2 regions of the Tardiphaga sp. 42S5 genome follow, and region 1 is predicted to be linked to the other one. Evidence: predicted binding sites of a transcription regulator. Region 1 holds the regulator's gene; the other holds the start of a gene.

Evidence for each region. Region 1 encodes PhoB, which activates phosphate uptake and scavenging genes when phosphate is short. Its sites were predicted from a motif close to TGTCATNNANCTGTCAT; they were not measured.
Region 2: SFY93_RS22335 (STN domain-containing protein) is a predicted target of PhoB. The motif match lies at 7,566-7,582, and genes of this name have one in related genera.

What each region holds. Positions count from the first base shown of each region.
Region 1 is NZ_CP139027.1:1,228,380-1,242,998, reverse strand. It holds gene SFY93_RS05810 (OpgC domain-containing protein) at 1-1,190, opposite strand, end outside; gene apaG (Co2+/Mg2+ efflux facilitator ApaG/CorD) at 1,433-1,825, shown strand; gene SFY93_RS05800 (Hsp33 family molecular chaperone) at 2,729-3,727, opposite strand; gene argF (ornithine carbamoyltransferase) at 3,997-4,935, opposite strand; gene SFY93_RS05790 (aspartate aminotransferase family protein) at 4,935-6,161, opposite strand; gene SFY93_RS05785 (GcrA family cell cycle regulator) at 6,608-7,117, shown strand; gene phoB (phosphate regulon transcriptional regulator PhoB) at 7,352-8,056, opposite strand; gene phoU (phosphate signaling complex protein PhoU) at 8,148-8,861, opposite strand; gene pstB (phosphate ABC transporter ATP-binding protein PstB) at 8,890-9,717, opposite strand; gene pstA (phosphate ABC transporter permease PstA) at 9,714-10,559, opposite strand; gene pstC (phosphate ABC transporter permease subunit PstC) at 10,561-11,559, opposite strand; gene pstS (phosphate ABC transporter substrate-binding protein PstS) at 11,707-12,717, opposite strand; gene SFY93_RS05750 (ATP-binding protein) at 13,156-14,472, opposite strand; gene SFY93_RS05745 (lysylphosphatidylglycerol synthase domain-containing protein) at 14,512-14,619, opposite strand, start outside.
Region 2 is NZ_CP139027.1:4,781,831-4,796,449, forward strand. It holds gene SFY93_RS22320 (filamentous hemagglutinin family protein) at 1-4,969, opposite strand, end outside; gene SFY93_RS22325 (FecR family protein) at 5,132-6,166, opposite strand; gene SFY93_RS22330 (RNA polymerase sigma factor) at 6,150-6,755, opposite strand; gene SFY93_RS22335 (STN domain-containing protein) at 6,748-7,347, opposite strand; gene SFY93_RS22340 (hypothetical protein) at 7,650-8,021, opposite strand; gene SFY93_RS22345 (STN domain-containing protein) at 8,106-8,597, opposite strand; gene SFY93_RS22350 (hypothetical protein) at 8,984-9,451, opposite strand; gene SFY93_RS22355 (S1 family peptidase) at 9,463-10,263, opposite strand; gene SFY93_RS22360 (hypothetical protein) at 10,291-10,674, opposite strand; gene SFY93_RS22365 (lytic transglycosylase domain-containing protein) at 10,681-11,514, opposite strand; gene SFY93_RS22370 (YbjN domain-containing protein) at 11,534-12,034, opposite strand; gene SFY93_RS22375 (peptidylprolyl isomerase) at 12,062-13,126, opposite strand; gene SFY93_RS22380 (hypothetical protein) at 13,126-13,719, opposite strand; gene SFY93_RS22385 (putative porin) at 13,722-14,619, opposite strand, start outside.

The DNA.
Region 1 (14,619 bases):
CCCTTGTACCACGAAAATACCCAAGCGGCGGTTGACATAACAACTATGCCGAGGAAGCTGATCAGGGCATGCATGCCGGCTCCGCCGGCGACCTCAGCCAGCACAAAATGGCCGGCAAAGGCCAGGAACACCCCGATACAGAAGATTTCGAGGGAGTGCTGGCCGCACAGCACCATTGGCCGCAGCCAGACCGATTTCAGCCCCGGCCAGTCCTTGGGCAGGAAACGGACTGTGAGCGCCGCCAGCGCCAGGAAGTGGGCGAAGCGCAGCACGTCGAGATCGGTCTTGTTGATGGGATACATCCACTGCTCGATGACTTTCGGCAGCAGATGATGGATCTGCGGAATGTACCAGGTCAGCGTCACCCAGAACGCCGCCAGAAGATAGGCCACGCAGAGCCACAGCGTGATGTTGGATGACAGTATCCGCGACATCCTGACGGCGCCGCCCAGCGCGCACCAGGCACCGAATACGAACAGCAACTGCCAGGCGAACGGATTGAAGGCCCAAACGCCGTTCGGGTAGGCGGTCAGATGCAGGTCGAATTCCCAGGTCAGCGCATAAAGACCGACCGACAGCGCCAGCGTGAGATCGGCGCGGCGGCGCATCAGCCAGAGGATCGGCGGCAGGAACAGCATGAGGACGATATAGAGCGGCAACACGTCCATGTTCACCGGGCGAAATTTCAGCAACAGCGCCTGAACGATGGTCACGTCAGGCTGTTTGAGAAAATCGAGAATCCCCATTTCCTCGGAATAAAGCGGGTTCTCGAACCGCGTCGCAACATAGGAAATTTCCGCGAGGAAGATCGTGAACAGGAAGACGTGGGCGACATAGATCTGCCAGACCCGCTTGAAGATGCGCGCGCTGGCAACCAGCGTGCCCTGCTCCTGCATCGCGCGGCCATAGACGAAAGCGGCGGTATAGCCGGAGATGAAGATGAAGATCTCGGTAGCGTCGCTGAAACCGTAATTACGGATCGTCAGCCAGGTCAGGATATTCGGCGGCAGGTGATCGATGAAGATCAGCCACAGCGCCAGCCCGCGAAACAGATCGAGGCGCAATTCGCGTTCGGTGCCTGCGACGGGAAGCGACACGGCATCGGCACGCGTCGAGGCGCGCGACCCGGACACGTGGGAGGACGCATCTGCGTGGGACTGGCCGGCAATCGGGTCGGCAACAGAGGTCATTCAGCACCGCTCAACGGAAATCGTCGCATGATGGAAATCGACCGCCCCACACCACGCAGGCCATTTGCAGGGGACGATCCGTCAAGTCATAGCCAAATCAGGGATCGATTATGCGGTAACTATGTTGAAACCGCGATGGCCCGGCGCAGTTCCGCGCAGCACTCCAAGCCGATTTTCCCTGGATTTGGCCGGTAACGTGTTTTTCGCTATGCTTGCGACGCATTTTGAACGATGACACCGCCATGTACCGCGCCATAACACGACAGATTGAAGTCACCGTCGAACCGAATTTCATGCCTGAACGCTCGTCGCAGGAGAAGCGCGAGTTTTTCTGGTCCTATACGGTCGTCATCACCAATGCCGGCAAAGAGACAGTGCAGCTGAAGACCCGGCACTGGATCATCACCGATGCGTCCGGCCGCATGCAGGAAGTGCGCGGCGAAGGCGTCGTCGGCGAACAGCCCGTGCTCGGCCCCGGCGAACGCTTCGAATACACATCGGGCGTGCCGCTGCCGACAACGTCCGGCTTCATGGAAGGCACCTATCAGATGGTGACCGATGCCGGCGAGCCGTTCGAGATCGACGTACCGCTGTTTTCGCTGGACGGACCGGACGGGAAGCGTGTGCTGAATTAGGCGACCGCCGAAATGTAGGATGGGTAGAGCGTCTTCGCGAAACCCATCATTAACACGTGCGATAGGTGATGGGTTTCGCTCCGGCGCAAGATGCGCCTGCGCTCTACCCATCCTACGGCCTCATCGCAGATTCAACTGTCAAACAGCCACTGCTCTTCAGACATGCGTCATCACCCCCATTGTTTGCGGCGCGGGGGCGCCGTCGTTGCTTGCATTCCCGCCCCCTTGTGAGAGGGCGTGCGGAACGCCGGGTGCCCTTTGCACCCTTGGGCCTGATGCGATGCGGTCTTCCGCAATTGTGAGTGCACCAGGACTTTCGGAGGCGCCGAGCAAGTGCCCGACGTTCCGCCTGCGGTGTTTTTTCGGTTGCTTGCACTTTGCCTCAGCGAACGATCCGATCACCGAATTAAAGTCCCAAGGCGATGGGAAGGGAGCCTCAAGCGAATAGGCCGAACGCGTTTTGACTTGGTCGTCCGTCACACTGTCCAGGGCGTCTTTCCATCCCAAGGCCAGCCGTCTCCTAGCCAGTGGCAGTGCTGGCGCAGATCCGTCCTGCCCGAAGACAGACGTCACCCATGAACCGCGTAACGCCGCATCTCCGGCGTCCACCGCATCCTGCCCCGCGAACGTGACGATCGCGATCGCCCCTCTCGGTGGGGCAGGACGCAGGGGAATATAAACCTTATGGGGATGTTGTCAACGACGGATAGGAAAAAATGTTCGGGTACCCTACACTGTCATTCCGGGGCGCGAGGAGGCGCTGAAGGCGGCGTATCGCGAACCCGGAATCCCGACATGTTCAGCGCAAAACACTCTGAGATTCCGGGTCCGCACTTCAGCGGCTCTGCCGCTTACGTGCGCCCCGGAATGACGAGCTTGGGTCGGGAGGACGCGGGCGAACGCCTATTCCACGCCCGCTTCCTGCGGTGTGAACTCGTACACCGACGAACAGAACTCGCAGGTCACGACGACCTTGTCGTCCTTGACCATGTCGGCGCGGTCCTGCGGCTCGAAGCTCTTGAGCATGCCGGACACGGCATCGCGCGAGCAGGAACACTCCGCGCGCAGCGGCGATGGCGCGAAAACGCGGACGCCGCGCTCGTGGAACAGGCGATACAGCAGCCGCTCGCCGGACAGATCGGGATCGATCAGCTCGACATCCTCGACGGTGCCAATCAGCGACTGGCCCTCGACCCAGGCGTCATCTTCCGGCACAGCATCCACCTTCGCGCCGTCCGGCGCATCGCCGGCATGGAGATCCCGCTGCACGCGCTCCGGCGCCTTCGGCAGGAACTGCAGCAGCATGCCGCCGGCGCGCCAGCGATGTGTCGGGCCGCCTTCCTCGCCGCTGCGCCATTCCTCGCCGACGGCGAGGCGCACCTTGGTCGGAATCTGTTCGGAGCGCAGGAAGTATTCATGCGCAGCATCTTCCAGCGTGCCGCCATTCAACGCGACGAGCCCCTGATAGCGGCTCATATCCGCCCCCTGGTCGACGGTCATCGCCAGATGGCCCTTGCCGAGCAGCGCCGCGGTGCCGAGACCGGGCAAAAGGCGCTCGGCATCGAACCGCGCATAGGCGCGCATTTTATCGGGCGCGCGGAAGTCGACGATCATCAGCGACACCGGACCGTCGGTCTGGGTCTGCAGGATGAAGCGGCCGTCGAATTTCAGCGAGGAGCCGAGCAGCGTCGTCAGCACGATGGCCTCGCCGAGCAGCTTGGCCACTGGCGCGGGATAATCATGCTTGGCGAGCAGTTCATCGAGTGCCGGACCAAGCCGCGTCAGCCGCCCGCGCAGATCGAGCGGGGCAACCTCGAAGGGCAGCACCGCGTCATCGACCGGAACGGAAGACGGCGCGCGGATGGGGGCGTCGGGCTGGAGATTTGGATTTGATGGGGTCATGGCGCTCTATTTGGGGGCGGAGGGCCGCAAGTGAAAGGGGGCGATGGAACCGGGAAATCCAGGTGACGCACGACTTTTTCTCCTCTCCCCCGCGCGAAGCGAAGCTTCGCCAGGTGGGAGAGGGTGGATCGAACATGCGAAGCATGTTCGAGACGGGAGAGGGGACGCCACAAACACCGCGCTTTGCCGCTCCCCCTCTCCCGCCCTCGCTTTGCTCAGGCACCCTCTCCCGCAAGGGGAGAGGGGAAGAAGGAAAGCTCCGTGCTGTCTCACGCCACCGCGTTGAGGCACCAAGCTAGAATGCCCTTCTGCGCATGCAGACGGTTTTCGGCCTCGTCGAACACCACCGACTGCGGACCGTCGATCACCTCGTCGGTGACCTCCTCGCCGCGATGCGCCGGCAGGCAGTGCATGAAGAGTGCGTCCGGCTTGGCCAGCGACATCAGCCGCGCATTGACCTGATAGGGCTTGAGCAGATTGTGGCGGGTCTCGCCGTCCTTGTCGCCCATCGACACCCAGGTGTCGGTGACGACGCAGTCGACGCCCTTCACCATCGCATCGGGATCGTCGCTGAAGGTGATCGGCGCATCTGTCGCCTTGACCCAGTCCTTGAACGGCTTCTTCGGCGACAGCTGCGGCGGCGTCGCGATATTGAGCTTGAACTGGAAGCGCTCGGCCGCGTGCGCCCAGGACATCAGCACGTTGTTGTCGTCGCCGGTCCAGGCCACGGTGCGCCCCTTGATCGGACCCCGGTGCTCCTCATAGGTCATGACATCCGCCATCACCTGGCAGGGATGCGAGAAGCGCGTCAGGCCGTTGATGACCGGCACGGTGGCATTCTCGGCGAGCTCCATCAGCGAGTCATGGTTGAGAATACGGATCATGATGATGTCGACGAAGCGCGACAGCACGCGCGCGGTGTCGGCGATGGTCTCACCGCGACCGAGCTGCATTTCGGCGCCGGTGAGCATCACGACTTCGCCGCCGAGCTGGCGCATGCCGACCTCGAACGACACGCGGGTGCGCGTCGAGGGCTTTTCGAAGATCATCGCCAGCGTCTTGTTCTTGAGCGGACGATCGGGCTCGGCATTCGAGCCATCCCGCCCCTTCAGCTTCGCCTTCATGGCGGCAGCCGCGTTCATGATATTGCGCAACTCACTGGCCGGCACGGCCGTGAGATCGAGGAAGTGCCGCGGTGACGTGCTCATCACACGGCTCCGTGCGTCTTGGCGGATGAACCGAGGGCCACGCAAGCCTGTTCCAGCCGCTGCACGGCCTGCTCTATCTCGGACTCGCTGACGATCAGCGGCGGCAGGAAGCGCACGACATTGTCGCCGGCGCCGACGGTCAGCAGCTTCGCGTCACGCAATGCGGCCACGAGATCACCAGCCGGCACCACGGCCTTGAGGCCGATCAGCAGACCTTCGCCGCGCACTTCGCTGAGCACATCAGGGTGGCCGTCGACCACGCCCGCGAGTTTCTGTTTGAGCAGCAGCGACATCTTCTTCACGTGATCGAAGAAACCGGGCTTCAGCATGATATCGAGCACGGAATTCGCGGCAGCGACCGCCAGCGGATTGCCACCGAAGGTCGAACCATGGGAGCCGGGCGCCATGCCTTCGGCCGCTTCCGCCGTAACGAGGCACGCGCCGATCGGGAAGCCGCCGCCGAGCGCCTTGGCCAGCGACATCACATCCGGCGTCACGCCGATGCGCCGATAGGCGAACAACTCGCCGGTGCGGCCCATGCCGGTCTGCACTTCATCGAAGATCAGCAGAATGCCGTTCTTGTCGCAGAGTTCGCGCAGCGCGCCGAAGAACGCGTTGCTCGGCGCACGCACGCCGCCCTCACCCTGCAGCGGCTCAATGAGAATGCCGGCGGTGTTCGGACCGATCGCCTTCTTCACGGCTTCGATATCGCCGAGCGGCAACTGATCGAAGCCGTCGAGCGGCGTGCCGTAGCCTTCGAGATATTTGGCAGCCCCGGTCGCAGCGAGCGTGCCGAGGGTGCGGCCATGGAACGCGCCTTCGAAGGTGATGATGCGCGTGCGCTCGGGGTGGCCCTTGGAGAAATGATAGTGGCGGGTCACCTTGATCGCGCATTCCATCGCTTCCGCACCCGAATTGGCGAAGAATACGAAGTCGGCAAAGCTTTGTTCGCACAGCCGCGCGGCGAGGCGTTCACCGTCCGGGCTCTTGAACAGGTTCGACATGTGCCAGAGCTTGGTGGCCTGCTCCTGCAGCGCGGCGACCATATGCGGATGCGCATGACCGAGCGCGTTCACGGCCACGCCGCTGGTGAAATCGAGATAGCGCTCGCCATCGGTTCCAATCAGCCACGCGCCCTCACCGCGCTCGAAAGCGACATCCGCACGCGCGAAAACAGGCAGCAAGTGAGCCTGAGAGAGGGGCGAGGACGTTGCGTTGCTGGTCATAACCGATCCGATCGAAAAGACGGCGTCCACGTCGATGACAATTGTACGAAATCGAACAACGGACCCTAGAAACGAAACGTGCCGCCCTTCTCGGGCGGCACGTGGGCATTATTCTATGTGTGCTGTGAAGACTGTCAACCGCGCACTGCGGCTTTCGAGTCACACGGAGTCGCAGAAAAAGCCGATTTTGCAGCTTTACTTGCAGAAGCATGTGGACGCGGCATGCCCGACTCTTGCGCGCGAGTCACGGCATATTGTAGCTTTTGCCTCGTCGGATACGACATCTCGTGCGGCGGTAGATCCTTTTGACACATCCAGTGCGGCGTAACAGCCGGACGCGAAATTCGCGCCCGGTGAGCGCTAAAGGATTCTGACCGCAGGGATTTTTGAAGTCTCAACTCGCAGCGCTGCCCGGTCAGGCCGGCGCTCACGAAGGGAAAACGGCGATGACGGTAATGACATGGACCGACGATCGCGTCGAACAGTTGAAGAAACTCTGGGAAGGCGGCCTTTCCGCCAGCCAGATCGCTGCGGAACTCGGTAACGTGACCCGCAACGCCGTGATCGGCAAGGTTCACCGCCTTGGCCTGTCCGGCCGTGCCAAGAGCCCCTCCTCGGCAGCTCCGCGGCAGCGCAAGGCGCGCCCGGCCCAGCAGATGGTACGTGTCGCCCGCCCGATGGCACGCGGCAATACCGCGCTGGCCCATAATTACGAGATCGAGGCCGAGCCCGATCCGATCGCCTATGACAACATTGTGCCGATCAGCCAGCGCCTGTCGCTGGTCGAACTCAACGAAGCCACTTGCCATTGGCCGATCGGCGATCCGTCGAGCGCGGACTTCTACTTCTGCGGCGGCAAGGCCCTGGCCGGCGCCCCCTATTGCGCGCATCACTCGCGCATCGCTTATCAGCCGGCCAGCGATCGCCGCCGCGCAGTGCCGAAGCCGACGCGCTGAGCTGGAAAGCATCTAAGCCAAATGAAAATGCCCGGTGATGAGCCGGGCATTTTTTGTTTGGGGGCTTCTAACCTCGCCCCGCTTGCGGGGAGAGGTCGGCGTCCGCATGAGGGCGTCGGGTGAGGGGGGCGCTCCACAGACTCCGAAGGCGATGGAGAGTCCCCCTCATCCGACCCGGCGTCGCTGCGCTATGCTGGGCCACCTTCTCCCCGCAGGCGGGGAGAAGGAAGATACCTACTCCGCCGCCTTGTCGAAGCGGTCGTCCAGCGCGTAGCCGGCGCCGCGGACGGTGCGGATCGGATCGGGCTCACCGGCGGGATTGAGCAGCTTGCGCAGGCGGCCGATATGCACGTCGACGGTGCGCTCGTCGATATAGATGTCGCGGCCCCAGACGCTGTCGAGCAACTGCTCGCGGCTGAACACGCGGCCCGGATGTTCCAGGAAGAACTCCAGCAGGCGATATTCGGTCGGACCGAGATCGATCGGACGGCTTGAGCGCACGACGCGGCGCTTGTCACGGTCGAGTTCGATGTCGCCAAACGCCAGGACGGTGGCGAGACGCTCGGGAGCTGCACGACGGAGCAGGCCCTTCACGCGGGCCAGGAGCTCCGGCACGGAGAACGGCTTGACGATGTAGTCGTCGGCACCGGTGGCGAGACCGCGAACGCGCTCGCTCTCTTCGCCACGCGCCGTCAGCATGATGATCGGCAATGCCTTGGTTTCGGGCCGTGCGCGCAGGCGGCGGCACAGTTCGATGCCGGACAGGCCCGGCAGCATCCAGTCGAGCACCACGAGATCCGGCACCCGCTCTTTCAAGCGGGTGTCGGCGTCGTCGCCGCGAGCGACGGTTTCAACATCATAGCCTTCGGCGTCGAGGTTGTAGCGAAGAAGCGTCGTGAGGGCTTCCTCGTCCTCCACCACCAGAATGCGTGCATTCACAGCCATATGGTCAATATCCTCAGTGAGGTCCGAAAAGCCTTTAGATCATGATCCTTGCGGAAGACTGGCTCCCACTTTTCCGGATCATGCTTCAGACCGTCGGCGTATTCGCGAATGTGGTCATGTCGCCCTTCGGGCGCTTGTCGAGGATTTGCTGGCCCTCGATCATGTAGAACACGGTTTCCGCAATATTGGTGGCATGGTCACCGATCCGCTCGATGTTCTTGGCGCAGAACATCAGGTGGATACAGAACGAAATGTTACGCGGGTCTTCCATCATATAGGTCAGGAGTTCGCGGAACAGCGAGGTGCAGATCGCGTCGATTTCCTCGTCGCCCTTCCACACCGTCATCGCAGCGGGCAGATCGTGTGCGGCATAGGCGTCGAGCACGGCCTTGACCTGGGTGGTCACGAGGTCGGTCATGTGTTCGAGGCCGCGGATCAGCTTCAGCGGATGGAAGTCGCTGTCGAGTGCATTGACGCGCTTACCGATATTCTTGGAGAGATCGCCGATGCGTTCCAGATCGGTGGCGACGCGCAGCGCGCCGACGATCTCGCGCAAATCGACAGCCATCGGCTGGCGTTTGGCGATGGTCAGCACGGCGCGCTCTTCGATCGTGCGCTGCAACTGGTCGATCTCGGCGTCGGTGGCGACGACGCGCGCACCGAGCGCGACGTCCCGGCGGATCAGCGCATCGACGGATTCGACGATCTGCCGTTCCGCGAGGCCACCCATCTCGGCGACGAGACGGGTCAGCTCCTGCAGATCGTCGTCGAAAGCCTTGGTGGTGTGTTCAAAAGCCATCTCAAATTCCTCCCGCGAATATGTCGCGTCAGCCGAAGCGGCCGGTGATGTAATCCTGGGTGCGGCGATCGGTCGGTGATGTGAAGATCTTGTTGGTCTGATCGAACTCGATCAACTCGCCGAGATACATGAAGGCTGTGCTGTCGGAGACGCGGGCAGCCTGTTGCATGTTATGGGTCACGATCGCGATCGTGTACTGATCCTTCAACTCGTCGATCAGCTCCTCGATCTTCGCGGTCGAGATCGGATCCAGCGCCGAGCACGGCTCGTCGAACAGGATCACTTCCGGCCGCACCGCGATGGTGCGCGCGATGCACAGGCGCTGCTGCTGACCGCCCGACAGGCTGAGGCCCGACGCGTTGAGCTTGTCCTTGACTTCGTTCCACAGCGCACCGCCGCGCAGCGCCCTCTCGACGCGAATATCCATCTCCGACTTGGAGATCTTTTCGTAGAGGCGGATACCGAAGGCGATGTTTTCGTAAATCGTCATCGGGAACGGAGTCGGCTTCTGGAACACCATGCCGACGCGGGCGCGCAGCAGGTTGAGGTCCAGCTTTGGATCCAGAATGTTCTGGTTGTCGAGCATGAGCTGACCTTCGGCGCGCTGGCCGGGATACAGATCATACATGCGGTTGAAGATGCGCAGCAGCGTGGACTTGCCGCAGCCCGACGGGCCGATGAACGCAGTCACACGGTTCGCCATCAACGTCAGGTTGATCTTCTTCAGAGCGTGGTGTTCGCCATAGTAGAAGTTCAGGTCGCGCACGGTGACCTTGGGACGGGTCTCGCCCTGCAGGGCCGACGGCGGCGGCATCGAGACGGAAGGAACGCCAGACGACACAGAAAGCTCACTCATTTTGCTGTCCTCTCGGCGCCGAGAATGCGCGCGCCAATGTTAAGGGCAAGTACGGTCAAGGTGATGATCAGGGCACCGCTCCAGGCGAGCTGCTTCCAGTACTCGTAGGGGCTCTGCACGAAGTTGTTGATGGTCACCGGCAGGTTGGCCATCGTCTTGGTGAGATCGAGGCTGAAGAACTGGTTGCTCAGCGCGGTGAACAGCAGCGGCGCCGTTTCACCGGCGACACGCGCGGTCGCCAGCAGCACGCCGGTGATGAGACCGGCGCGGGCTGCACGATAGGCGATCCGCTTGATGACCAGGGAGCGCGGCAGACCGAGCGCCGAGGCCGCTTCGCGCAGCGGGTTCGGCACGAGACCAAGCATATCTTCAGTGGTGCGAACCACGACGGGGATCACGATAACGGCGAGCGCAAGCGAACCGGCGAGAGCCGAGAAGCCGCCCATCGGAACCACCACCGCACCATAAACGAACAGGCCGATGATGATGGACGGGGCCGACAGCAACACGTCGTTGATGAAGCGGATCACCGAGGTGAGTTTGTCGTGCTTGCCGTATTCCGCGAGATAGGTGCCGGCAAACAGGCCGAGCGGCGCGCCGATACCGACGCCGATGACGGTCATGATGATCGAACCGACGATGGCATTGAGCAGGCCGCCTTCCATGGAGCCGGGCGGCGGCGTGTTCTGGGTGAATATCTGCAGGCTGATGCCGGCGATACCGTTGTAGAACAGCGTGAACAGGATCAGCGCGAGCCAGGTGACGCCAAAGAGAGCGGCACCCATGCAGAGCCCACGGATGATCATGTCGTTGCGACGGCGTGAAGCGTAAATCGGGTTCATATTAGTTGCCCGCCTTCTTTTCCAGACGCAGCAGCATCAGACGCGCTGCCGAGAGCACGAAAAATGTCAGCACGAACAGCAGGAGACCGAGCAGGATCAGACCCGATTGATGCAGACCGTCGCTCTCCGCGAACTCGCTGGCGATCGCTGCCGAGATCGTGGTGCCCGGGCCAAAGATCGAGCCTGTGATCCGGAACGAGTTGCCGATGATGAAGGTCACCGCCATCGTTTCACCGAGCGCACGGCCGAGCGCCAGCATGACGCCACCGATCACACCAACGCGGGTATAGGGGATGACGACGTTGCGGACGACTTCCCAGGTGGTGCAGCCGACGCCGTAGGCAGCTTCCTTGAGCACCGGCGGCACCGTCTTGAACACGTCGACCGAGATCGAGGTGATGAAGGGCAGCACCATGATGGCGAGGATCAGCGACGCGTTGAACAGCGAGAGATAGGACGGCGGGCCGGCGAAGATCACGCCGAGGACCGGGACGCCTTCGAAGGCGCTGATCATGAACGGCTGCACATGGTTGGCCAGGAACGGGCCGAGCACGAAGAAGCCCCACATGCCGTAGATGATCGAGGGAATACCGGCGAGAAGCTCGACCGCCATGCCGATCGGGCGGCGCAGCCAGTTCGGGCACAGTTCGGTGAGGAAGATCGCGATGCCGATGCCGACCGGAATGGCGATAGCCATCGCGATCACCGAGGTGATCAGCGTGCCGTAGATCGGGCCGAGCGCTCCCAGCACCGGCGGATCAGCCGACGGTGCCCAGCGCTGCGTGGTCAGGAACGAGAAGCCGAATTCGCGGAGCGCCGGCCACGCACCAACGATGAGCGACAGAATGATGCCGCCGAGAATAAACAAAACGGACAGCGCCGAGATGCGGGTGATCCAATAAAACGCCTGGTCCCCGGTCTTGAAGGCATTCAAAGCCTTCGCACGATCATAAGGTCCGGCAGCGTCCATCGAAGAGCTCTGTACGGCCATGTCTGCCACGCCAGTCCCCTGTAATTGTTACAATACCCCAAAACGCGTTGCCCTGGAGGGGCTTGTCAGGGCGCTAAGTCAGAAGAGAAGAAGAGAGAAATTCAGCCCTGCAGCAAACGGAGGAGAGATGCCCCTCTCCTCCGCCCACACACCGGATCAGCTCTTGATGTCAGCCGACCAGGTCTTTTCGATCAGTTTGACGACGGGTTCCGGCATCGGAATGTAATCGAGCTCTTCAGCCATCTTGGCGCCCTTCTCGAACGACCACTTGAAGAACTTGATCGCTTCAGCCGAGGCCGCCTTGTCGGTCGGGGTCTTGTGCATCAGGATGAAGGTCGCGGCAGTGATCGGCCACGAGGTTTCGCCCGGCTGGTCGGTGAGGATGACGTAGTAGCCAGGAGCCTTGGCCCAATCGGCGTTCGACGCAGCAGCCTGGAAAGCCGCGACGGTCGGCTGCACGGTCTTGCCAGCCTTGTTGACCATGCCGGTATAGGTCAGTTTGTTCTGCTTGGCGTAAGCATATTCAACATAACCGATGGCATTCTTGGTCTGACCGACGTTGCCGGCAACGCCTTCATTGCCCTTGGCGCCAACGCCAACCGGCCACTCGACGGCGGTACCGGTGCCGACCTTGGTCTTCCAGTCAGCCGAGGCCTTGGACAGATAGTCGGTGAAGTTGAAGGTGGTGCCCGAACCGTCCGAACGACGAACGACGGTGATGGCGGCCGAGGGCAGCTTCAGCTTCGGGTTCAGCTTGGCGATGGCAGCGTCATCCCACTTGGTGACCTTGCCGAGATAGATGTCGCCGAGCACTTCGCCGGAGAGAACCAGCTCGCCCGAGGCGATGCCTTCGAGATTCACGACGGGAACGATCGCGCCCATCACCATCGGCCACTGAACCAGGCCGTCCTTCTCGAGCTGCTCAGCCTTGAGCGGCGCGTCGGTGGCGCCGAAGGTCACGGTCTTGGCCTGGATCTGCTTGATGCCGGCGCCCGAACCAATCGACTGGTAGTTCAAACCATTGCCAGTCTCTTTCTTGTAGGCGTCGGCCCACTTCGAATAGACCGGGAACGGGAAGGTTGCGCCGGCACCCGTGATGTCGGCGGCAAATGCCGAGGTCGAGGCGGCAACGAGGCCGGCAGCGACGATCGCTTTGAGGAATTTCATGGGATGTCTCCAATCTCGTGAGTGACCGCGCCGGATGCGCCAGTTGTGCTCACGCCGCCCGTTTAGGGGTGGTCGATTGTGCTTTTATGATAGTTCCGTGACACTTGGATGACGGCACCAAGCATCTGTAAATGCTTTGTTTTTCTGCCTCCGCGGATAATTTTACCGTGCAAATGACATCGAAAATGCCCTGCCATAAGGGTCATGCCAGGCCGTCAAAATCCGCCGTCACAGGGGTTAACAATATGTTTCAGCAGGCGGAATCCGGCCTCGCGCGCATGCGCGCGTATGACAGCGGCGGGTACGATATTGAGGGTGATCGGACGCAATGCCGCACCATCCGCCAGGGCTTTTTTGACTGTCTGAGCGAAGCCAGCGATGCCCGACCGCCCGAGGGCGGTCGCTATGGGCGCAGGAGAACGAAGGGAGTTTAAGGCGTCAGGACGCGGCGGAGGTAGGAGGGGTCGGCGGCGTCTTTACCTGCGGAAAGGCCGCGGTGAAGGTCGCGCCATTTTTCGGCACACTTTCGATTAGCAGCCGGCCACGGTGCCGGTTCAGGATGTGCTTCACCAGCGAGAGGCCGAGGCCCGTACCGCCCTGTGCGCGGCTGTCGCCGACATCGACCCGGTAGAAACGCTCGGTCAGGCGCGGCAGATGCTCGGGGGCGATGCCCGGGCCATAGTCCCGCACGGCGACGCGGATTTCCGGCACACCCTCCGAGGTCGACTCCGTGGTCAACGACACGTCGACCTTGCCGCCGGATGCGCCGTATTTCAGCGCGTTCTCGATCAGGTTCTCGAACAGCCGGAGCAATTCCTCGCGATCGCCAGCGATGGACACCGGCGTCTCCGGCAGCGCCATTTCGATCCTGACGTTGCGCTCGTTGGCCAGCGGCTCCAGCCCGTCGCCGACCTGACGGATGATCGGGAGAATATCCACCAGCGTATCCGGCCGCACATGCGCCGACAGTTCGACGCGCGACAGCGACAGCAGATCGTCGATCAGCCGTGCCATGCGGGTCGCCTGCGCATGCATGATGCCGAGAAAGCGCTCGCGCGCCTTGGCGTCGTCCTTGGCAGGTCCCTGCAGCGTATCGATGAAGCCGGACAGCGCCGCCAGCGGCGTGCGCAGCTCGTGGCTGGCATTGGCAACGAAATCGGCACGCATTTCCTCAACGCGGCGCAGCGGCGTCTGGTCGTGGAACGTCATGAGCATGCAGGTGTCGGTGCCGCCAAAGGCAGTCGGAACCGGCACCGGCGTGATCATCAATTCCATCCAGCGATCGACCGGAACGTGGTCGAGGTAAGTCGCGCGGCGCGGCTCGGTGGTGGCGATGGACTCGCGCAAGGCGGTGATGATCTCCGGCGAGCGCAGCGCGAATTGCGCCAGTTCGTTCTTGCGCAACGCGGGCGCGAGCTGCGCCGCTGCGGCATTGAGATGGATGACGCGGCCGGCGCGGTCGAGCAGCACGGCGGGATCGGGAATTCCGGCAATGATGGCACGCACCGCGGGCGCCTCGACAGGATTGGCGGCCAGCGCCTCGTCGCGCGCCGTCACCACGTCATGCAGCCGCCACGGCACTAGCGCCGCACCGGCGATGCAGACGAACACGATGCCCGCGCGCAGCGGCGACAACTCGCCGAAAAACACCAGTGCGGCCAGCGCCAGGCCGGCGGCCAGCAGGATGATCGCCGAATGCCGCAGCCGGTCCGGCCACGGCGAAAACATGGTCGATGGAGAAGCTTCAATGGCCATCTGAACCGGATCTCTTCCTGCTGCGAATGCGAACGTATATCAGGCGCCGGAGCGACCATGTTCCTTGAGCGGGTGGCCGACGCCGGGCTTGGCGTCCGCCGCGACCGCCTGCAGCTTTTTCGATCGCGAACCGATAATAAGCTCGCG
Region 2 (14,619 bases), 2.8 Mb from region 1:
CGCTGCCCACGGTGCCCGCGGGCGCCGTTGCCGACGCGAAGGCCGGCATGATGGCATAGGTGTTGGGCATCGCCAGGATGTCATGCGAACCGCCGCTGCCGACCACGAATTCCGACGCGTGCAGGTTGCCGCCGCCGCGGATGTCGATGGTCGATCCCGCCGCGACGTTTACCGACGGCGCGTCGAGCATAATCTTCTTTTCCGGCAGCGCCGAAAGGACGGTCGGCGGATTGCCCGCGCTGCTGATCTGCACGGCCCAGTTCTCACGGTTGAGCAGCACACCATAAGGCAGGTCCATTCCGTCGCCAGACACCGAGACCACGGCACCGGCCCCAAGCGTGACCGAATTGGACGCGGACAATGTCAGCGAGCCGAACGGCACCCGGACGGTACCGCCGATATCGACGTCCGGCGCCTTGATCGTCAGGTTGCCGCCAGCCGACAGTGCCGCCGTTGGAGCGCCGTTGGCGCGGACGAGGATCCTCTCGGTGGCAGAGACAGTCGCCGTGGTCTGTGTTGTTGGATAGATTTGCCCGGCCTGCAGCGTCAGCGTACCGACCGTATCCAGTAGCGCGCTCACCCCCGTCAGGGTCTCGCCTCTCACAGTGACCTCCGGCGTGCGCAAGCGCAGGTCGCCGGCGATCAATATCGTCGAGGCATAGCCGCGCACCACCGCGAGCGTGGCATCGATAACGCCTGCTCTCAGCACAAGTGAGCCAGTCCCTGCCGCGGCGCTGGTGGCGCTCAGGCCGCCATTCAGCGACAGCATACCGGCACGAATTTCGCCGCTGGCAGCCGGATTGGCGGCAATGATCGTTCCAAATACCGTGACCGCCGCAGTCGGCACATCCATCACGGCGCCGTTGCCGATCATCAGGCCCAACATTGTGGAGAGATTGATAGCGGAGAAGCCGCCACCGTTGATCGCACCGATCGATGCCGTCACGTTCATACCGTTGGCACCGATCAGACTGATCGCGTCGAACAGGCTCGACGACGGCACGTTGCCGGCGCCGGCCAACGACGGATTGTAGATGCGTAGTCGGCCGCCGGCCGCACCGGGACCGCCCGCTCTGGCCTGCAAGCTGGCCGCGATCGAGGACGAAGCGAGGGTTCCACCCTGCAACGAAATCTCACCGCCATCGCTCGCCAGCGAGACCGTCGCGTCGCTGCCGCGTCCGTGCTGGGGATCGTCGATCACGCCAGTTGTTCCCGACACATCGATCAGCACGCCGGATGCCAGATTCATCGCGCCCGTCAGACGGATGGCGCCACCGTTAAGCACACTTCCGCCGAGCAAACCGGTCTTGAAGTCCGGCGCAATGGCGGCGAGACCTCGCGCAGTAAACTGTGCATCGGGCGCAACGCGTAGCGTCGTAGCGGAAATCGAAATGGTGCCTGCCGGCGCATCGATGTGACCATTGACGACTACCGTGCCGCTGGCAACAGGAACGGCTGCAGTGGTGTTTTCAGCAAGGGTGATGCTGCCTTTGACGTCGGTCGTCAGCGTCGTTCCTGTTCCAACCGTGATGACCCTGGGTGCCGTGACGGTCAGCGAAGCGGATTTACGCGCCAGGCGCTCCGGCAGGTCGAGCACGCGAATCCGTCCGATATCCGCCAGCTTTGTTCCGGAAGGCGCCGAGACGAAATCGGTGCCGAGATCGATGTTGACTGGGATCTGACTGATCGCCGCACCTTCGGCGAAGGTGACGTTGTCCTGCGCTTCGATCTGCACCGACCGGAAGCCGCGTTCGGCCAGCAATGTCGCTGGCAGATAGCTGTTCGCCGGATCCGTCGGCACGATCCCGCCGATCTGGACACTGCCCGCTGCGCTGATCGTAAACGAACCGCCCGATCCGGCGGCGAAAGCACGCAGATCGATATCCGCCACGCTGGTGGCAAGGTTACTCAGCGTGATGGCGCCGGCATCGCCAAACTGCAGCTTCTGCTTGCTGCCAAGTTTTTTGAGCCAGCCGCCGCCGGAGACATCCAACAGCGCCGTCCTGGCGATACCGACCTTGCCGTCAAATCCGAGAATCGTCGCATTGGGGTCGATCTGGATCTTGATCTCGCCACCGTTGATCTTCGGTGCGAGTGTCGCCGCGCCGTTACTATATTCGTTGATCCACTGGCCGGACACGTCCAGCGTTACGCGATTGCCGATCACGATGTTGTCGTCCGCAAACAGTCTGATCTTGCCGCCGGCGATACGAATGTTGCCGTTGATCGCAATCGTACCAAGACTCCCCGTCGAGGGAGATCCGATCGTGCTGATGTTCAATTCGGCGCCCGGCGACAGATCAAGGTCGGCGCCCGCTTCCTGCACGAACGACCTGTCGAAGAACAGGTTGAATTTTCCCATCCCCGACCGGTTGAGCATTCCGGAATCGAGCCAAACGGTCTTGGCACGGCTAGCCAATGGCGGTGGCGTCGTAGAATCGAAATAGGTCGTTGGCAGCATGGAATTGACATCGAAGTCATCCGCGAGGTGAACGGGCGATCGTGTGACGATCACGTTCGACGTCAGCCACGGATTGTCCTTTGTCGGACTCCCGCCACCGATCTGCAAAAGGCCGCCTGCCGCGGCCTTACCGCCGGCCGCCTGCCGTTCGCCGGTAATGACGTGGCCGTCGAGTTCGCCCTCCATGGCAAAGCCCGCACCGTTGTAGATGTAAATGCTGCCCGCGTTGCGGCCTTCCGAATAGCCCTGTTCGAACCGTCTGCCGTTGTGCCGGTCGAAAATCGAACTCCAGGTTTCCGTGACGTTGATCCGTGCGTGATAGCGCGAGAACCCGCCTGCCAGGCCGACATACTGCCGGTCGGGCATTGCCGCCCCGATATCGTAGATTCGGCCGTCGGCCCCGAGCAGCTTGGTCGTGGTGATGTAACCGTCGGCGTAACGAACCGAGCCACCGGCGATGTCGAGCATCGCGCCGGCACGGACAACGATGTCACCGCTCGATTTCAGGTTGATCCTGCCGCCAACGGTCGATAGTTCAGCGAGATTGGTCGAGCCTGTGCCGATCCAGCCGCTGACATCGCCGATCGGCGTGCCTTTCCAACTACCGATCTTGTAGCTGCCGTCCTTGTTCTGGATCCAGTTCACGCCGGCCATCGGCCCATCGACGAATGTACCTTCGACGCGCTTGTCGACGTAGATGGTCGCGCCACGCAGCCAGGAGTCGATATAGAGTACGCTGTCGCGCAATTCGTTGATCCGCAGCTCGGCCTTCACCGTGTTGCTTTCCATCGTCAACAACACATCGCGCAGGCCAGCGACGCTCAACAACGCCCCTTCGCCAATGTAAAGTCGGCTGCCATCGGCGATGGACTTTTCTCCGTCAAGCGGTTCGACGGCGATATTGGGTATCTTGCTCGCGATCGCCGAAATGGTGCCCGACGGCGCCACTACAGTGGCACCCGCTCTGATGTCGATCAGGTTGCCGCGTAGATCGATGCTGCCGGCGCGGTAACGCGTATCGACGGCCGAAAGCTCTATGGCGCTGGTGTCGGTCAAGTCCGGCACCACGGTCGTGACGCTGTCCGATCCCAGTGTCAGCGTGCCGGCTCGCCAGCGATTCAGGGCATAGCTATCGCCGTTATGTCCGACGAAGCCCTGGCTCCAGCCGTGCAGAATGATTGAGCCATCCTGGTTGTTCAGCGCCGTCGAGGCAAACGCGCCCCCGTTCTGGGCGACGTTACGAGCCACCATCGTGACGTTGCCACGGGCGGCCTCGACCACGCCGCTGTTCAAGATACTGTAGCCTATGTCGGCGGCACGGGCGTCCATTTCGGCGATCGCGGAAGCATAAATCAACCTCACCGCGGGTAGCGCATAGGTCCCATCGAAGTCGCTGTAGTTCATGGAGAAGCGCATTGGCGACGATGTCGTGACATCCAGACCGCGAACAGCGCTGGTCGCATCAAAAGTAAACGGGTCGAACAGCCACGCATTTTCGCCGGCGGCGAGCAGCGTCTGGCCATTCGGCGTCCGGATGGTGCCGGCATTGATGACATGCGGCGCAAACATCATGGCCTTACCGCCGACCTGGCTCTCGATCAGCGCACCGGCCTCGACCGTGATGTCTCCCGGCGTCCTGCCGTACACGATAGGAGCTGCCGTAGGCTCCACACTTGCGGGAATATCGCCGAAGGTCTGCAAAACGATTGTGGAGTTGTTGTTATTATATCTGGCAATGACCGTGTTGATGCCTGCCATGAACTGCGCGTTGCTGAGGTTCAGCGACGACGCCACCAGAGTGTGGACGTTGACCTGGCTCGAACCGCCGAACACGATGCCGTTGCGGTTGATGACATAGACCTGTCCCTCGGCCTTGATGGTACCGAGTATCTGGCTCGGTGCCAGCGACGGATCAAGCACGCGATTCAGCGCGATCCAGCTTGCGGAATTCGCGCTGCCAGCGCTCTGGTCGAACCGCAGGTCTGTCTCGCGGCCGACGTTGAACTCGTCCCAGGTCAGGATCGCCTTGGCTTCGTTCTGCTTGACCACGACCTCGGTTCGTTCGCCCGATGTGGTCTGCGTCGGCAGGTTGGCACCCTGCCACAGGCCCGCACCGCCATCGGTCCTGCCCGACGTTGCACCGGGCGCGACGACGAGACCACCCGGCGCAAGCCCGTTCGGCACGCCTGTTGCGGTCGCCATCGCAGCCGCACGCGCCGCTTGCTGCAGGTTGCGCATGGTCTGCATGGCGCTCGCTGCACGGATCATCGCCTGCGACCCGATTTGCGCGGCTTGCTGCGCCCGCGCCTGAGCCGCCTCTGTCGCGACATTGACCGCCGACGTCGGCGCTCCACTCGAACTGCCGCCGCCAAGACTGCGCGCATCCGCTCCGCCAAACGACGTGGCCAGCAATGCGACCACGCTGGCCCCAGCCAACAAAGCGCTATGCCCGAGGCCGCGATACGCCTGCTTCGGACGCGTGTGCTGGCGAGTGTGCTGGACTGACATGCTGGCGCCTTCTCGATAACGGATTACAAACCGGCAGCACCGCCATTTCGCGACACTTCTAAGCCCGGGATGAATGGCGCCGACGACGACCGAACAACTTTTTCAGGTTTCGTAAAGATTATTCCGACCGCGGCCACGTCATCCGACGGCGGATACCAGCCATCATGTCAGGAACACGACACCGCCAGGCAATTCGCGGGCTTTTGCGCCGAAAATCTGGACGATCTGCACGATGATCTTGTCGGTCTCGGCGATCTTGATGCGGGCATTGAGCAAGCGCCGTCCGATATCGCCATTCATCAGAACGATGCGTCCCGGGCGATAGCGATTGAGCTCGGAGATCACCTGATGCACCGGTGTCGCATCGAATGTCAGCACGCCCTGCTGCCATGCCGTGATGCTGGCCGGATCGATTGCGGCGACAGCGCCCATGCCTTGGCTGCCGTATGTAACTTGCTGACCATCGGTAAGCGCCATGGACTGACCATCGCGCGCAACGTTAAGTTGGCCCTTGAGGCAGCTGATGGACGCCTGCCCGCCGTCGCATCGCAGGTTGAATTCGGCATTGGTCGTGATTACGCGTCCGTTCGCCGCAACCACCGTCAACGGCGATTCAGATGCAGCCGTTGAAATGGCAGCTTCCCCCGATAACATTTCGATCTCCGTCGCCATCGGCGACTGGGTTCGGACTGCGATGCTGGTTTTTGTATTCAGGTCGAGCGCGACATGATTGGACAGCTGAACCTGCCGCCGCTCGCCCGCGCCGGTGCGGTAATCGGCCATCAGCTCGGTGTAGGACGGCCAGAGATCGAGCGGGGGGCGGATCGCGACGCATGCCACCGACGCAGCCGCCAACGCTCCTCCTAGGAACAACCGCCGGCTCGGCATCGCCGGAGACCGCCGCGGAGCGGCACGCGCCATCGGAATCACCTGCCGGTCGTCCGCGCTGCGGCGGCTCTCGCTGGCGATCGGCCCGAGCGATTGCCACACCCGCCGCGCTTCGGCATAAGCGCTCCTGTGCTCCGGGCTCTGCCGATACCAAGCTTTCATGACGGCGACATCTGCCGGTGTCATATGCCCGGCCATGAAACGCACGATCCAGTCATAGGCCTCTTGCCTGACCGGACCGAGGTCCACAGGACGATCATCGGCAACGGACGCAATCTTCATCGGTGTTGTCTCATTCGGCATCGTCATGACGGTCTTCGCGTATTGCCGCGACGGGTAACACTTCCAAGGAAGATGCTTCTCGCGCGCCCGGACCGAATCTCCGGATCACGTCGCGGCTCACTTTCGCGCCACAAAACATCAGTGCTGCTTTCAGTTCTTTTTCGACGAGGCGCTGCGAGACGGCCAATTCGTCGGCGATCTCGCGCAACTTGCGCGCTTCCAGCCGCGAGGCAAACAGGATGTAGCGCCGACGCGGAGAGAGTTCGTCGAACGCCGCCTTGAGGGCCTCCAACTCCTGCCGGGCTTCCAGGCTGCTCAGCGGATCGGGCGCTTCATCGACAAAGCCGAGCGCTTCATCCAACTCGGACAGGCTGGTCAGGCGGCGTTCGCGGCGAAAGCGCATCCGCGCAATGTTGGTGGCAATCGTCAGCAGATAGCGCTTCGGACTTTCGATGACGCTCATCAGCGAGGAACGCTCGAGATGCAGATAAGTCTCCTGCAATACGTCACTTGCAACATCCTCGGATCCGAGCCGACGCGTGAGTCGCCGTCGCAGATCGTCATACTCGCCGACCAGCATCTGTCGTAGCAGGGTGACATCCGCGGAATTACTCATGGGCAGCGGATCGCGATTCCGTTCCCTGCATCATGCAAGCCGACGACCCCCGCGACTTTTTCGGCATGAGCATCAGATTGATCGGTTGCGGCATGGCGGCCGGCGGCGGCGCGCCGATCGACAACCGCGTCAGCGCGGACATGTAGACACGATCACGCGCGTCAATCCCGGTTCCCGGCAGCAGCTCCGCGCGCTGCACGTTGCCCGCCGGAGATATCCAGACCCGCGCGACAAAATCGTCCGGGTCGGTCGTAGCAACGGGTGCGCGGCAAAACGCCTGATCAAGGCTTTGCTGGACCAGAGCGAGATAGGACGAGAACTCCGCGAGCCCCGCTTTTGTCCGTTTCACATGGGATGCCACATCGCTTGGTGCTGGAGCAAGAATGGTGATCGTGCCGCGATCAAACGACGTGCTCGACAAGCCAGTCCCCTTCAACATCACCCGCAGCGCGGCGTCCACCGGATATTCGCCATGTACCGGAAACGAACGCCGCCCGGAGACGACGCCAGTTTCGTAAAACAACGCAACCTGCGTGGCGACACCGAATGCCTTGAGCGCGACGTCCAGGGCCTGCGACGGAATATCCAGCATGACAGACTTGACGCCGGCGTCTTCCTGCGTCGCATCAACGCGCACGCGATCGATCCTGCTTTCCGCAGCGAGGGGGTGACTGGACAGCAACAAAACGAGACCTATTAGCGACGCACGGCCAGACCAGGCACGAGCCCAGATCGACAAACGCGCCCCCGGTGCCACGTCCGCCCTCCCCATCTGCAACTATCACATCAGCGCTGATGTAGGCCCCGTCTGTGACACTGACATGTCAAACAACGGCTCCAAGACATTGCGCCTGACGACCATGGCCTCCCCAGATCGATCATTCGCCCTGCATCTTACCGCGTGTTTAGCGACTGACGCTCGGACATGCTGAGGTTCTGTTTCTCCGTTTCGTTCAGTTCGCCGACGCCGACGACCTGGAATGCGCTGTTGTGGTCGTAGCTGCGCTCGCTTCGCTTCGATCGCTTCAAGTCCTCGCTGTCGGCTGGCGTTGAGCCTTCTCCGCCGCCATAGCCGAGCACTTCGACGATGATGACCGATGGATTGTTGGTGGTGGTCTGCGTCGGCGTGGCAGTCTGTTGCGTCGCCGCCGTGGCATTCGAACTCGACAGTGCCGCGGTGATGCTTGGCGCCTGCACCGTCGGAATGCCCGAAGATGAGCCCTGCACCTGGATGTTCGCGGCATTGACGATCTGAAGCGCCGCCATCGCAATCTCCGGTCGCTTCGGCCGCACGCGGCGCGACCACCATTGTCACCGGCTGCGGCAGCCTCGGCGGCGGCGCGTCGAAGCTCACGCCGCGCAACTCGTCGGCGATGATCGAATCTCGCCGGTGGAGCTGAGCAGGTTGAGACCCTGCAACTCGCCGGACGAACCGACGGAGAATCGAATGACCGCTCGATAGTCCCCGGGAGTCGTCTCCACATGACGACAGAATGCTCGCGCCACACCGACCTGCAAGGCGTTATAATATGGGCCGAATTCGGAAAGTCGCGCACCGCCATATTGTGTCGGCCGCGATGCTGCCACGACCGCAAAGGCCTTTCCGGTCAATACTTCGGTCAGCCCGGTCCCTTCCAGCAAGACGCGCAACGCTACATCAGGAGCCAGGATACCTTTCACTGCGGTCGATCGCCGCGTCCGCGCGAGTTCACTATCGTAGAAGGTCTCGATATTCGTCGCGGTCACATAGGCGTCCAGCGCGGATGCCAACGACTGCGCGGGGATGTCGAAACTGAGGCGATCGTCTTTCGCGTAGACAACGGTTGCAACCGTCAGCGTCATGATCGCCACGGCTACCAATCGCCGACAGCCTGAATAAGACCGCTGCGAAACTTTCGAAAGCGCTTCTCGCCACGGATAGGCAATCTGATGTTCGTACATCCGTCGCGATCACGAGCAATTCGGGTAGGCCGTTTCGCCCAACAAGACGGCGCATCCGAACGCACCGATCATACTTAATCTCTTAGAGATCAATTATTACAGATAGACGACCACCCGAGATTGGACGAGAACAGTCCAACGTCCAGGTTGCACAATGACTTGAATCGGTCCGCGCAATAATCAAATGTTCCAGGAAAGATAGAGTCGAGAATGAAACTGCGACGTCGCATTTCTTTATGGACGGCTTAGCGAACTGCAGGCGTCCTCGCTTCACTTCCGGTTCCTGGCTAGTCTTTCGACAGATTGAGCGAGAAGCGCAGGTTGATCGGCTGCAACATCTCTGGCGGCGGCGCTTCGCCAATATTGCCGCGGGTCAGAACGGTGCGCAGATCGGTGTTGGCGCGCTCGTCCTTGAACGGCGCGAATGATACCCGTTCAACGGTGCCATCGGGGTTAAGCCAGGCCTTGACGACGAGCGATGCAGGCGCACCGTTCTGGGTGCCATTGGTCTCTTTCAGCCAGGAGCGAAAGCGATTGGCGATCGCTTCATCGGCGGAAATCCATTCTTCGAACCTGTATTTCACTAGCTTGGCAAACTGTCCCCATGCCGGCGGCGCGGCTTCGGGGCTGCGATAGTCGATGCCTTGAGCGACCGCCGGCGATGCCGCGATGGTAATCAGGCCGACCGAGGCAAGCAGCGCCCGGAGCTTGCCCGTCCTTAAGGCTCCCGTGAAAGAACCGCGCGTTCGTTTCATGGTGACGCCCTCTAATTCATGCAAATGATGCGTGCGGAAATGCTTGCCGCACGATGCGCCCGCGATGCGGAGCCGCTGATCTGAGGCCGATCGTCCTCCTGCAACCGCACATTGCTGGCGGCCAGAAATGCCTTGGCTCCGCCGGCGCCGACTGCGAGCACGCGATTGACGGCGGTCTTGCGACTGACCACGCCTTCGACCAGCCCGCGCGAGTCCAGAACCGGCGCGCCGCTCGCGCCGAAGGTGATGTTGGTATTGAGCGCGATATGCCCAGCTTCGTCGCTTCCATTGGTGGTGCCCACGGATGCGTTGGCAAGCATCGCTCCCCGGGCCAGCGATGTCGGCAAATTCACGTAATCGGCGACGAAAACGATGCCGCTGGGCGCGGACACGACGCTGCGTGGAAAGGTTGCAGCCAGTCCGCGCGTCTTCGCGGTCTTCAGCAAGGCCAGGTCGTAGGGAGTCGAGACGGCCACCAAGCGTGCCGCGCTGGTGCGTCCCTCTTTCTGCACCATGATGCGACCGCAGGCCTGCACGACATGACGCGCAGTCAGCATATGGCCGGCTTCATCGACGAAGAACCCAGTGCCCGCGCGTTCGCCGCGCTCCACAGGCGGCAGATCGGCGCGCGTCAACGGTTTCGGCGGCGCAAGCACAGGAACGTCGGTACGGGCCGGCAGCAGGAATTGAGACCGGGCCGGCGACACCGTGCCCGCAGTAAGCGGCAAGACAACCAGGATCACGCTGGCGCACCATCTGGCGATGCATGACCTGCCCGGCTGCGCAAGGCGATCCGGAGGCTCGGTGGTCATCCGCACTAGCTTGACGGACATATCTGGCTAGCGCCGTGGATTGCCGTTGAACGTCGGCTGCGGCATTCGGAACGGCACGATCGAGCGACCGTAGTTCTGGCCATATTGCTGCTGGACCCCAGGCAGGTTCACGATCCCGATCCGGGTATCGGACGACCTCGCGTCGATCGGCGGCAGGTTCAGGCTCGGATTGACCTTGTCCACGTCGCGCTTCAGCGTCTGATTAAGACAGCCGTAGCTCCGCGAGCCGCCGATCTCGACATCGACGCAGCGTTCGAACGTTCGCGCGAGCGCCGTCTGCCCGCCGATGATCACTTCAGGCTTGGGCGCATCGGCCGGCGGAGGCTGTTGCGCGAACGCCGGCATCGACAGCAACATCGAGCACATCACGATGGAAAGCCTGGCGATCATCACGCGTCACTTTCCTGCGGTCTTCGCAACGTTGATCTGAATGGCAACCTGCGCGAGACGATTGTTCAGCGCTGCAAAGTCCACGCGGCCGGCGCCACCCAATGTCAGGCAACGCTTGCGGCAGCTCGCCGTCGCCGTGCCACCACCGAGGCCCGGGCGGAAACCGAATGTGGCAACCGGCACCGTTCCTGTCAGCGAATAACCCTTGGCGGCCAGACGTGCCCGCGCCTTCGTGCAATAATCGACCGACAGTTGCGAGAACCGTGTCTCGCCATGGCCGGCGCGATACTTCATCAGCGCCGTACACAGATCGCCACCGGCTTTCGACCACGCCTGCGCGAGATAGCGCACACCATATTTGATATTGACCTCGGGCGCGGCGAAGCCAGCCATGTCGCCTGAATAGCCGAGCATGCGCGCCGTCGCCGGCATCACCTGCATCAAGCCGATCTCACCATCGGCGCCGATCCGGCTCGGTTCATAGCCGCTCTCCACACCCATCACGGCTTCGGCGACATCTGCCGGAAGGCTCGTGAGACGCACTTCCTGCTCGATCAACGAACGATAGAGCGCACGCGGATTGGCTGTGCGTAGCGTTGCGACTAGCGCCATCGGCGATGCCGGCGGAGCATCCGTTCGCTGCTTGTCCGACGCCGCAGCATCAGTTCCGGCTTCAGCCACTTCGGTCTGCACCGAAGCGACCCTGGTGTTCTCGGTAGTCTCAGCCGCCGACGGGACAATGCATGCCGTCAGCAAACCAACGCCCAGAGCCACCCGGACACCCGCGTGGCGGGCAATCCGGATGGGAGAGGAAGCGCGATGGTTTGCGAAAGAGCGCACGAATTTATCCTGGATCCAGTCAGGCAACCTTGGCTTCGGCGGGCACCTGATCCGGCGCAACAGGAGCAACTGCGGTCTGCTGCGAGGTTCCGAGCTTCTGCAGCTCTTCACGCAGATACGGCACCAGCGCCTGCACCAGATGATCCCAAATCTCCACATTGGCGCGCACATTGTTCGGCGAAACGCCACCGATCAGCGACACGTCCATGGTGAGCGCGAGGAAACCCGGAACGACCTGCAAGCGACCGAAGCGACGCAGCGCGTTCCAGCGATTGACCACGTCCAGCGGCAATTCGCCCTCGATGTTCAGCCAGGCGCTGAACGTGAAATCCACGAAACTGTTCTCGTCCGCTGCTAGGCGGTTGCCGGGGCGAACATCGAAGCCGAATCCGGCGGTCGACGAGCGCAGCAGCGAGACGTTGGCTGCGGGATCGGAAACCAGATCGACCCGGTAGCCCGAATTCTGCATGAGATCGCGAAGCGATTCCAGCGTGACACTGACGAGATTGGTATCGGTCATTACAGATACTCCTGAGTTGCGAACGTGTTAGTTCCGCGCCTTGTCATCGAGTAGTTTGGCAAGAGCGAGTTCGTTGATGATAGGCGGCTGTTGCTTGAGCATTTCCGCGAGGTAGTTCTGTCGCAACGCGGTCGCGCGCTGAGTGCGGATCTGGCGAACAAGTTGTTCGCGCACTTCCGGCAACGTGCGCGTATACGGCACTTTTGTGTCAACCAGACGAATGACGTGGTAGCCATCGTCGAGCGTAATTGGATCGGACACACCACCCTTCGCGAGGCCAGTGATCTGCGCACGGATTTCAGGACGGATCTGATCTTCCGGCAGCAGCCCGAGATCGCCACCGCGCTCGGCACTTTCGCCCGCAGCACTATCCGCACGCGCGATCGCGGCAAAATCCGCGCCCGGCGCCTTCAGCTTCTTCTGGACTTCGTCGAGCTTTTTCTTGGCGGCGTCGGCAGTTGCCTTGTCCGCATCCTTCCCCATCGGAATGAAGATCTGCGACAGCTGGTACTGGCGGGGCACCTGGAACGCGGCGCGGTTGGCCTCATAGACCTTCTGCAGATCGTCATCCGACGGGAAGTTCGCCGGCGGATTCGAAACCGACTGGAGATAGAGTTCAACCAGCGCATTCTCACGCAGCTTCTGCAGCTGGGCGGTAACCTGCGGCTGCTGGTCCCACTTCTTGGCGTTCAACTCCTGCAGCACGAGGCGATTGGCCAACATCATGCGCACGGCCTGGCTCAGCAACGCCGGGTCCTGAGCCACTGCCGCCTGCTCGCGCGGACCGAGTGTCGCGAGATAGGCGCGCAGATCGTCCGCACCGACATCATTGTTGCCGACACGAGCCACCACTTCGCCCGAAGTTTTTGTCGACGCGACCGTGCTCGGCGCCGCTACAGGTGCAGTCGCCGCCGGGGCAACCACAGCCGGCGCGGCTGGGGCAGCGGCCTTCTGCTTCGCCGGCGCAGGCGCTTGAGCCACGCGTGGCTGTGTCGGCTGAACTGGCGTCTGCGCATGAGCCGCTGTCAGCATGAGGGCCGAGACGCCGGCAATACCGCAGCTCGTCGCGAAGATGAAGGAACGCATACGCATTATTGAATAGCCTTTTGCTCGAGCAGTTTGTCGTCGTAGTCCTGCAGGATGTTCTGAACCTCGACACGGCGGGCGCCAATGAGTGGTTCGTTGATGACGGCAATGTCGCCGAACGAAACGCCTTCATAGCGACGCAACAACTCACGGCCGACCTTCATCAGCTGAGTATTTTTGGCCACGCAGCTTTTGGTGCTGGCCTTGTAGGCAGTCGCCTCGCCTTCGAACTTGGCGCGCTCACCATCCTTGGTACGCGCGACCGTGGCGGCTTCCTCATAGGCGCCCTTCCACTTCTCCAGTGTCTGGTTACGATCCTCGAGACGCTGGTTGAATTCGTCCACGGCTTCGCGATGGGTCTTTTCGACTTCCTTGACTTGCGCCTTTGCCGCAGCGATCTGAGAAGTCAGTGCCGCCTTTTCACGCTCGGCATCGGCAACCTTGGCCTGCAATGCCGAGCGCTGATCTTCAAGGGAGCGGGTCTGGGCCGTTGCGCTACGCAGGGCCTCGCGGAGCTTGTCCGACTCGGCATCGGCACGCGCTTCTACGCTTGCCAATGACGATAGGACAACAGCAACAGTGAGCAAATGTCTGGTCATGATCAGAATTTCGCATTCAGGTCGAACTGGACGACGTCGACGGCATAAGGACCGCCAGCGATGTTGTTAGCACTCATCCAGCGAAGCGACGCCCAGACGTTGTCCGCGATGCCGACATTACCGCCGATGAAGTAACCCTTGAGGTTGGTGCCACCGAGGCCAAAGTCAGAGTCGGCGAAAGCGTCGATCGTGGCATCGGATTCGAGATACTTGTAGCCTGCGTGGACATTCCAATCCCACAGACGTTTGACTTCCTTATGACCAACGGTCATGCGGCCCATCCAGCCCTGATTGCCGCCCTGGAAAGGTCCGATCGAGCCATCCGACGTTGGCGCATTGTTGTTGATAGCGATCAAATTCATCGCATTGCGATCAAAGGCGGTGTTGTTGACGTACTCGCCGTCGATGACAACGTGGACCGGATGGAAATCGCTGAGATCCAGCTGACCACTAACCACGACGGGGCGAAACTGGCTAGCCAGGCCAAAGTACTGGAACTCCGACTGAAGCGTACCGGGGGGCATCACTTCCGGAATGATGTTGCGCAGCTTGCGATACGTATTGCCCTTCTGTGCAAAGGACGGACGCGTCTGATCGGTGTTACAGACGTCGGCAGAGACGAGAACGGAGCACGGGGTCGAAAGTCGCCCCTGCGTGTTGGTGAAGTCATAATAGGCGACGCCGAACCGGAAGCTCGACTGCGGATCGAACTTCACGCCAACGCCGGCTTGCACGCCAAACATCCATTTGTCGTTGCTCGGATACTTACCCGGCAGACCGTCTTTAATATCGTTCTGGTCGAGATTGTAGCCAGCATTCAGGTCGGAATTGAATGTCGGGAAAGCGCCTGCGACGAAGAAGGGTGTCACGCCAGGGGCAACCTCATGCCGGATCTGGGCG